2 regions of the Cryobacterium sp. Sr3 genome follow, and region 2 is predicted to be linked to the other one. Evidence: riboswitches for the same ligand, from Rfam matches in the RefSeq annotation. Region 2 holds a riboswitch; the other holds the start of a gene.
The links. Region 2 has a riboswitch for thiamine pyrophosphate ahead of thiM (hydroxyethylthiazole kinase). Riboswitches for the same ligand answer to the same signal wherever they lie in the genome.

Region 1: linked by a shared signal. The riboswitch ahead of E3N94_RS06605 (ECF transporter S component) and the one ahead of thiM (hydroxyethylthiazole kinase) in region 2 are both predicted to bind thiamine pyrophosphate.

The regions. Positions count from the first base shown of each region.
Region 1 covers NZ_SOFA01000025.1:112,337-116,750, reverse strand. The annotation lists gene E3N94_RS06620 (DNA polymerase IV) at 1-184, shown strand, start outside; gene E3N94_RS06615 (hypothetical protein) at 239-571, shown strand; gene nhaA (Na+/H+ antiporter NhaA) at 1,012-2,385, opposite strand; TPP riboswitch at 2,746-2,855, shown strand; gene E3N94_RS06605 (ECF transporter S component) at 2,893-3,525, shown strand; gene E3N94_RS06600 (ABC transporter ATP-binding protein) at 3,536-4,414, shown strand, end outside.
Region 2 covers NZ_SOFA01000036.1:933-5,346, reverse strand. The annotation lists gene E3N94_RS10415 (bifunctional hydroxymethylpyrimidine kinase/phosphomethylpyrimidine kinase) at 1-719, opposite strand, end outside; gene thiE (thiamine phosphate synthase) at 716-1,369, opposite strand; gene thiM (hydroxyethylthiazole kinase) at 1,366-2,172, opposite strand; TPP riboswitch at 2,166-2,259, opposite strand; gene E3N94_RS10400 (hypothetical protein) at 2,541-2,825, shown strand; gene E3N94_RS10395 (hypothetical protein) at 3,566-4,327, shown strand.

The DNA.
Region 1 (4,414 bases), on a different contig from region 2:
CATCCGGGTGCGCCTCATCGGCGTGCGCGTTGAGCAGCTCAGCGGTGGCGACGGCACTGGCACCGGTCTCTGGGACCCCGACGACGACTGGCGGGGAGCCGAACGGGCCGTGGACTCGGTCACCGCAAGGTTCGGGCGCGGCACGGTGCGCCCGGCGTCGCTGCTGGATCCGGACACACCCTGATCAGGCCCCCTCTGATCAGGCAACCGCAAACCAGACAGGGGGTAGCCTGAATCCATGACTAGCCTTCCAGAGAAGCTCGCAGATATCTCTCGTACCGCCGGCGTCAGGTCGGCCTACGGTGATCCGGTCCAGGTGGACGGCGTCACCCTGATTCCCGTTGCTCTCGTCTACTACGGCTTCGGCGGTGGCGAGGGTGACTCCGCCGCCACCGGCAGCGGGTCCGGCGGCGGGGGCGGCGGGGCATCCCTACCGATCGGCGCCTACGTCAAATCGGGCACGACGGTGCGCTTCGAGCCCAACGTCATCTCGTTGCTCGCGGTCGGCATCCCGTTCCTCTGGGTGGCCGGCAAGGCGATCTCCCGCGTAGTCCGCGCGCTCAAACGCTAGCAGCGAAGGCTCCCAGCCGCCCGGTCGCCCAGCCACTCCGACTGAGGATGTCGGGCTGCTGACTGCGCTCCGGCGCTATCAGTGCCCGCCGGCCAGCTCGATGAGTGAGTCTCCATAACCGAGGTTGAGGGGGGTTCGCGGATCGCGGGCTCCGTTGCGCTTGTTCCCGATTCCGACGCGCGTTTTCCCGCGGACAGCGACGCGGTGGATGAACGTAGGCTCTAACCGCCGCGTCTTTCGAGTCCGCGGACCTGCGGCACATCCGTCCCGAACGAATTCGACGGAGATTGTGCCCTGAACAGCGCGTTTGGGCTCAAAAACGGGTGTTGATCGATGAATCTCCGTCGAATTGGTTCGGTGCCGGGCACGGCGTTCCGCCCGTGACGACCAGCAGACACTCCGGCTGAGGGAGTTGGGCGGCTGGGTGCGCTCCGGCCCTGTCAGTGCCCGCCGAACCGCTCGTCGCGAGCCGGATCGGCCCCGAACACGTCTGGGACGCCGTCGTTGTCGGCGTCGAGTGCCTCTTTGGCGGCGATGCGCCCGTAGTGCCGGTTGCGGCTCCGCAGCACCACGGTCGCGAGTAGTGCCGCCAGCAGCGAACCGGTCAGGATAGCCACCTTGGCGTGTTCGTCGTGCGGACTACCCTGCCCGAAAGCCAGCTCGCTGATCAGCAGCGACACCGTGAAGCCGACACCGGCGAGCATGGCGACGCCGATCACATCCACCCAGGCCAGGTCCGGGTCAAGGGCGCCCCGGGTGGTCTTGGTGACCAGCCAGGTGGCGAGCATGATGCCAACCGGCTTGCCCACCACCAGGGCTACGACGATTCCGATCGCGACCGGGTCGGTGAGGGCCGTTGTCAGGCCTGACACGCCGCCGATCGTGACCCCGGCGGAGAAGAACGCGAACACCGGCACGGCGAAACCGGCCGAGAGCGGGCGGATGCGGTGCTCGAGGTTCTGCGCCAGGCCCGGGCCGGCGTCGGGTCCGCCGCCACGTCGGCTGCGCAGCACGGGCACGGCGAAGCCGAGCAGCACTCCGGCCACCGTGGCGTGGATGCCGGAGCCGTGCACGAGAACCCAGGTGGCGAGGCCGAGCGGCAGCAGAACGGCGCCCGCGGCCCACCTGGTGGTGCCGAACAGATAGGAGTGCGTATGCGCCAGAAAGGCGAAGAGGCTCAGCGGCACGATGGCGAGCAGCAGCAGAACAGGCTGGAGGTCGCCGGAATAGAAGAAGGCGATGATGGCGATGGCGAGCAGGTCGTCGACCACGGCCAGGGTCAGCAGGAAGATGCGCAGAGCGCTGGGCAGTTTGGAGCCGATCACGGCGAGCACGGCCACGGCGAAGGCGATGTCGGTGGCGGTGGGGATGGCCCAGCCTCGTAACATTTCCGGCCCCGAGCTGAACACGATCGCGGTGAAGATCACAGCCGGAACGATGACGCCGCCGACGGCCGCGGCGACCGGGACGACCGCGCGGCTGAAGGTGCGCAGATCGCCGGCGACGAACTCACGCTTGAGTTCGAGCCCGGCAATGAAGAAGAAGATCGCCAGGAGTCCGTCGGCGGCCCACGCGCCGAGGCTCAGATTGAGGTGCCACGGCTCGTAGCCGATCTGAAAGTCCCGCACCGCATAGTAGAAATCGGAGGCCCCGGTGTTGGCCAGGGTCAGCGCGAGAACCGTCGCCACCAGCAGGAGAGCGCCGCCCACGGTCTCTTTGCGCAGGATCGTCGAGACGTGCAGGTACTCGGGATAGCTGCTGCGGCGAAAGACGTTAAGTTTCGGGGTGGGAGGAAGAGGTGGTGGTTTCGGCATGGACGAGCCTCAGTCAATCAGGATTTTGTGGCACACGGACATTGCTGTCGACCAGACTTCCCGACACACCACGTCGAGCGTACCGCGTTCGGGCGGTCAACGCCGCCCGCGCCAGTTACACCGCCAGCGTCCCAGCCGCTGGCGGGAGCCCGGCCCTTCCCGCCAGCTGCGGGGGATGTGCCAGGGTCCGCGCACGGGTAGCCCGCGTCGCATCCGTCGTCGCCGCAAAATGAAGTGGCGCAGCAACAGAAGCAACAGCCCGGCGAGGATCAGGGGAACGGTGAACGTCATTCGCGCCCGACAGTGATGCGGGGGCGAGGCGAGGACTCCATCCCGCGAGTCTAGGCCGAGGTCTATACTTGAATCGAACACGGGAGTCCGGTCAACCGGGCTGAGAGGAAGCTTCTGAAGCTTCGACCGTCGAACCTGATCTGGATCATGCCAGCGCAGGGAGGCAAATTTTCTCGTTCCCGTGCCCTGGAACCATCTACGGAAAGGGCACGACCAGTGCACGCTACAACAACTCTTCTCACCTCCACCACGTCCCGCCAGCCGCGTAACTTCCGGTGGCGGGTCGTCGACATCGTCATCGCCAGTGTCATCGGCGTGGCCAGCGGGCTCATCTTCGTCGTCTGGAACCAGGCGTACAACCCGCTCAGCGGCCTGCTCACCCCGCTGCTGCCGGGCCTGCAGGCTCTCCTGGGCGGCGGATGGCTGTTCGCCGGCGTGCTCGGCGGCCTCATCATCCGCAAACCCGGCGCCGCGCTCTACACCGAGCTGCTGGCGGCGGTCGTGTCGACTCTGGTCGGCGGCACCGCCTGGGGAGCCACCATCCTGGTCTCCGGCCTGGTGCAGGGTCTCGGCGCGGAGCTGGTCTTCGCGCTGTTCTTCTACGCCAACTACCGCCTCGTCGTGGCCCTGCTCGCCGGCGCGGGTGCCGGCCTTGCCCTCGCCGTCAACGACCTGTTGCTCTGGTACCCCGGATCGGCCGTTCCCTTCATCACCATCTACACCGCCTCCTCGATCGTCTCCGGCATTGTCGTGGCCGGACTGCTGTCCTGGCTGGCCATGCGTGGCCTCGCCCGCACCGGGGCACTGTCGCGGTTCGCCGCCGGGCGATCGAACCGCACCCAGGTCTAGGGGGACGGCGATGACACCGGCAGCAGCGGCATCCGTCTCGGGAGCGTCCGTCGTGGCCCGCGGCTGGGGATGGCGGCATGCCGGGCGGCGGGGCTGGGCCGTCAACGGCCTCGACCTGAGAATCGAGCCGGGCGAGCGCGTGCTGCTGCTCGGCGCCTCCGGGGCCGGCAAATCCACTCTGCTGCACGCCCTCGCCGGGGTTCTCGGCGGCGACGAGGAGGGCGAGCAGCGCGGTCAGCTGCTTGTAAACGGCGCCGAGCCGACCGCAGCGCGCGGCCAGGCCGGGCTGCTGCTGCAGGACCCTGACTCCCAAGTGATCCTGGCGCGGGTGGGCGACGACGTCGCCTTCGGCTGCGAGAACCTGGGGGTGCCCCGCGAAGAGATCTGGCGCCGGGTGAGCGACGCCCTGGACATGGTCGGCCTGAACCTGCCGCTCAGCCATCCGACGTCGTCGCTGTCGGGTGGACAGAAGCAGCGCCTCGCCCTCGCTGGGGTGCTGGCGATGCGGCCGGGGCTGCTGCTGCTCGACGAACCCACAGCGAATCTCGACCCTGGAGGCGTGCTGGATGTGCGCGATTCCGTTGCCCGCGTGCTCGAGAACTCCGCGGCGACGTTCATCGTGATCGAACATCGGGTCGCCGTCTGGCAGAACCTTGTGAACCGGGTGATCGTGCTCGACGCGGCCGGGGGAGTGCTGGCCGACGGCCATCCCGACGACGTGCTGACCAGTCAGGGGGAACGGCTCGCGGCCGAGGGTGTCTGGGTGCCCGGGCGGGGCAACGGCCTGACTGCATCGCGGCGCGAGACCAGCTCGGCGTCGGCGCCCGGCTCGGTCCCTCTGCTCCGCACGCCCGGCCTCGCGGTCGCGCGCACGCGCGCCGACGTGCTC
Region 2 (4,414 bases):
TCTGCCAGGCTCGGCCCTACCGTGCCGGCCCGAGCCGCTACCCGGGTCGCGACAGCGGAGGAGAAAGAACACCCGGTTCCGTGGGTGTTCGGGGTGTCGATCCGCAGCCCGGGAAACTCCCGCACGGTGTGGGCGCCGACGAGGGCGTCTGGTACGAGGTCACCGGCGAGGTGTCCGCCCTTGGCCAGCACGAGGACCCCGTACGTCTCGGCGACGTGCTGCGCCTGGCGCAGCACCGCCGACCAGCTCGTCGCCACGGGAGAACCGACAAGGATGGCCAGCTCCGGGATGTTGGGCGTCACCAGGTGCACGACGCTCAGCAGGTCGCGCAGAGCCTCCTCAGCATCCTCGGTTAGCAGGCGGTCGCCGCTAGTGGCGATCATCACCGGGTCGAGCACTACGAGCCCAGGCTTCACTTGGCCGAGCCACCCGCTCACGGTGCGGGTGACGTTCACGTCGGCCAGCATCCCGATCTTGACGGCATCGATGTCGACGTCGTCGCTCACGGCGTGCAGCTGCTCGCGCAGGAAGGAGACCGGCGGCACGTGCACCGAGCGCACACCGTGGGTGTTCTGCGCGACCAGTGCGGTCACCACGGCCATACCGTAGCCCCCGTTCGCCGCAATGCTTTTGAGGTCGGCCTGAATGCCCGCTCCGCCGGTCGGGTCGGTACCAGCAATGCTCAGCACGCGGGCAATGCGGGGGGATGCGCCGGTCATGCCGTCACGCCCCACGCGGCTCGCAACTCGCGGGCCGCCTGCTCCGGATGCGGTGCCGCACAAATCGCCGACACCACGGCGACGCCCGCCGCTCCGCACTCACGGAGGGCGGCCAGGTCGCGCAGGCCGACCCCGCCGATGGCCACGCTCGGCAGCGTGCTGACCCCGACCAGGCGTGCGAACTCGGCCAGCCCCAGGGCAGGGGGCGCGTCACTCTTGGTGCGTGTGGCGTGCAGTGCGCCAATGCCGACGTAGTCGATCAGGGCAGGATCCTCGGCCGCGCGGCGCAGCTGGGCATCCGTCGATGCGCTGAGCCCGATCACCGCGTCACCCCCGATGAGGTCGCGCACCGCGCCGACGGGCAGGTCGGATTGCCCGACGTGCACCCCGATCAGCCGGCGCCCGGCGGCACGGGCGGCCAGGAACACGTCGACCCTGTCGTTCACGATCAGCGCCACGGTGTCGGGCAGCACATCCGCGATGCGCAGCACGGTGTCGAGGAACTCCCGCCCGGCGGTCTCCTTCTCACGCACCTGCACGGCGCTCACGCCTCCGGCAACGGCGTGCCGCACCACGTCCACGATGCTGCGCCCGGCCGCCGCGGCCTGCCCCGAGTCTGTCACCAGGTACAGCGACAGGTCGAGGATCATCGGAGCACCGCCCGGCGTGCGATGTCCTGCGCGTTGACGGTGGCTAGGGCGTCCACAAAGGCGACAGCGAAGCTGCCCGGACCGGCGGCGGACTCTGCCGCGAGCTCGGCCGCGACGGTGTACACCGTGGCCGCGGCCACCGTGGTGAAGAACCTGTCGGCGTCGACCGTGGCGAACGCGGCCATGACCGCGCCGAGGGCGCAGCCCCCGCCGGTGACGCGGGTGAGCAACGGATGCCCGTTGTCGATGTGCACCAACTCACGGCCATCCGTGATGATGTCGACCGGCCCGGAGACGGCGATCACCCCACCGGTCATCCCGGCCAGCGCGTGCGCCGCGGCCAGGGCGGCATCCACCTCGTCGGATGAATCCACCCCGCGGCCGCCAGATCCGGCGCCCGCCAACGCGATTATCTCCGACGCGTTTCCGCGCACCACCGTGGGTCGCAGGTCGCGAAGGGCGAAGGCCAGCGGCGTGCGCACCGGCAGGAAACCGACGGCAACGGGGTCGAGCACCCACGGTGTTCCAGCATCGTTCGCGGCTGTGACGGCCTCGACCATCGCGTCGCGTTGTTCGGCGGTGGGCGTGCCGAGATTGACGAGCAGCCCAGATGCGATCCGCGCGAACGCGCCCGCCTCGCCCGGAATGTCGACCATCGCGGGCGCCGCACCGAGCGACAGCAGCACGTTAGCGGTGAAGTTCACCACGACGCTATTGGTGAGGCACTGCACGAGGGGCGGGCGGGACCGCACCTCGTCAAGCGCTGAACAGGTGAATGAAATAAGTTCTTCTGGCGTGCGCATTTGCGCGACATCCCTTCGCTAGTACTAACTAGATCAGGTTCAACGGGTGTTATCTCAGCTCCAGATGGAGCACCCCGTGTCACTTGGCTTATGGCCCAGCGTATCGCAGCGTCTTCGTTCTAATTCATGGTTGGACGCGGCCAGTATCTTGGCGACTGGCCGACGGAACGAGGTCATTGCGCGAGCGCTCCAAGAGCTGGCCGAGCGTCTCGTATTCCATGGGCGGCGGATTCATCGTTAGTTGCGAGACACCGAGAATTAGATGGCTGATGCTGACCGGGGACGCGCCAGGACGGCGCACCTTGGTCTCAGAAGCTTCCCTACGGTCGGCCAGCCAGGATCGTGGCTACCTCGCTGTTGGCCTTGAAGTGAGCAAGCGCATCAGCAGAGAGCAACCGGATGATGTGGATAATTCGGCGGCGTTCGCTTTCAGAACCGTTGAGGATGTTCTCGTGGTGAGCCACTCTGTTTCGGAAATCTCGCAGCGCGGCCAATGCGTCATTGAGCGGGTTTCTGTCGGTACTTGGTGGGAAGGCTTTGTGGAGATGAGGAACCCAGATGGTTTTCTCGTGAGCGTCCACGAAGAGGTAGGTCCAGAAGCCAAACATGAGTTCGGCGACGACCTTGCCGGGTATTGGCGGCGTGTGTGGTGACGTCGCTGCGTTGATCCGCGCCCGCTCGACGTTGCCTCGGGCGATCTTGTTTGTGACTTTAGCGCGCTGTGGCGGCGTTCTGTGATCGCTATTTGGCGCATTTAGCTATATGCCCGCGTCGCTTCGGAGCAGGTGTCAGTGTCTTGTATCCCATAGGTTTCGACGCGCGGAGATCGCAAGAGAGAAACAGCTAAGTGCATCCGCTGTGGTGACGTTCACGTTGAACATGTGGGACAGTCACTCGGCTGCCAGGGCAATCTGGCAGCATCCGATGAAGGTGACGGGTTCGGTGCTTCTTCCCGTCAGTGGGCAGAGCCTCAGCCAGGAAGAAATATTCACCGAGATCGCGAAAGCAGAGGAGGCACAAGGTTTCGTCCGAAGCGATCGAGCATTAGGCACCGACATTTACACCGGCGATAGTCTGCAACTACACATCCGCGGCACCAGCGAGGGCGTCTCCATCAGCGCAACGTCGGCCTGCAGCGGGCTACCCCAGCTGCCAGACATACAGCCACGACGCGGTTTCAGGTGCGTCGAGGAATAGGCTCCACGTTATGGCGTCGCAAATTGGAGTCACCCTCATGGTTCTTCGCGACCTAGGCGCGTCGTCGTATGGGCACCGCACGCGACCACGATTGCCCGGCTTGAGGCCATCCTTTCTCATGACGGCAACTCCCCGCCTCGTTGGCCTCATGGCGGTCAGCGCGCTAACCCTAACCGGATGCTCACAGCCGACATCGTTGACGACCGGGTCAGCCTCCACGGACGACGCCACCCCGGAGGTCGTCGCGCAAGTGCGGGCGGCCGACCTCGCGCGCGATATCGGCGGGGAGAGACCCGACGACATCGACGGCTGGGCGCGCGCTGCAGTCGCTCAAGCCATTAGCGACAGCGCGGACATCGAGCTGGTCGGCGTCGACACCCGGCAGTCGACCGACCTAAGCGAACCGTTCGGCAGCCTCGACTTCCGGGTTTTCGTGCCAGGGCTCAAGAACGCGTCCACGGGCGCACCTGGCCCCTTTTGCTTCCGAATCGAGTTCGACTACTACGGCAAGGTCGGCACATGGGAATCGTCTGACGGCATCGACCCGATCGGTTGCCCACCGGATGCCGCCATCGTGACGCCTCGCGTCGACGACAGCATCGTCCCTGTCGTGTCGGACACCGCGCGCGAGGTGGCATCGGCGGTGCTTCTCGCGCGAGTGCAGACTGGTTCGCCGGCGACGGTAGACGCGATCATCGGCGCGATTTCCGCGCAACTCACCACTCCGACCGGCGAGTTCGAGGTCGTCGCTCCGCCGCGGGTCGTCGTCCAGGTGAGCAGCGCCGGAGATCGGGTCGGCGTCGCGTTCGGTTCCGCCGAAGATTGCGTCCTGATCAAGAGCGAGAACGGGACGGTCGACGACGTCTACCCACCCCCGGTGACGCTGCAGCCAGGTGAATTAGGCTGCACGCCCGAGACGGCACTCACTGACCCTGACCAATTGGGATCGCCGCACTGACGTGAGAGTCAGCCACGCCGAGACCATAAGCTCTTCCCCGTAAGACGGTCCTCTTGCGGAACTCCGCACGGATCCGTGGATTGCCCG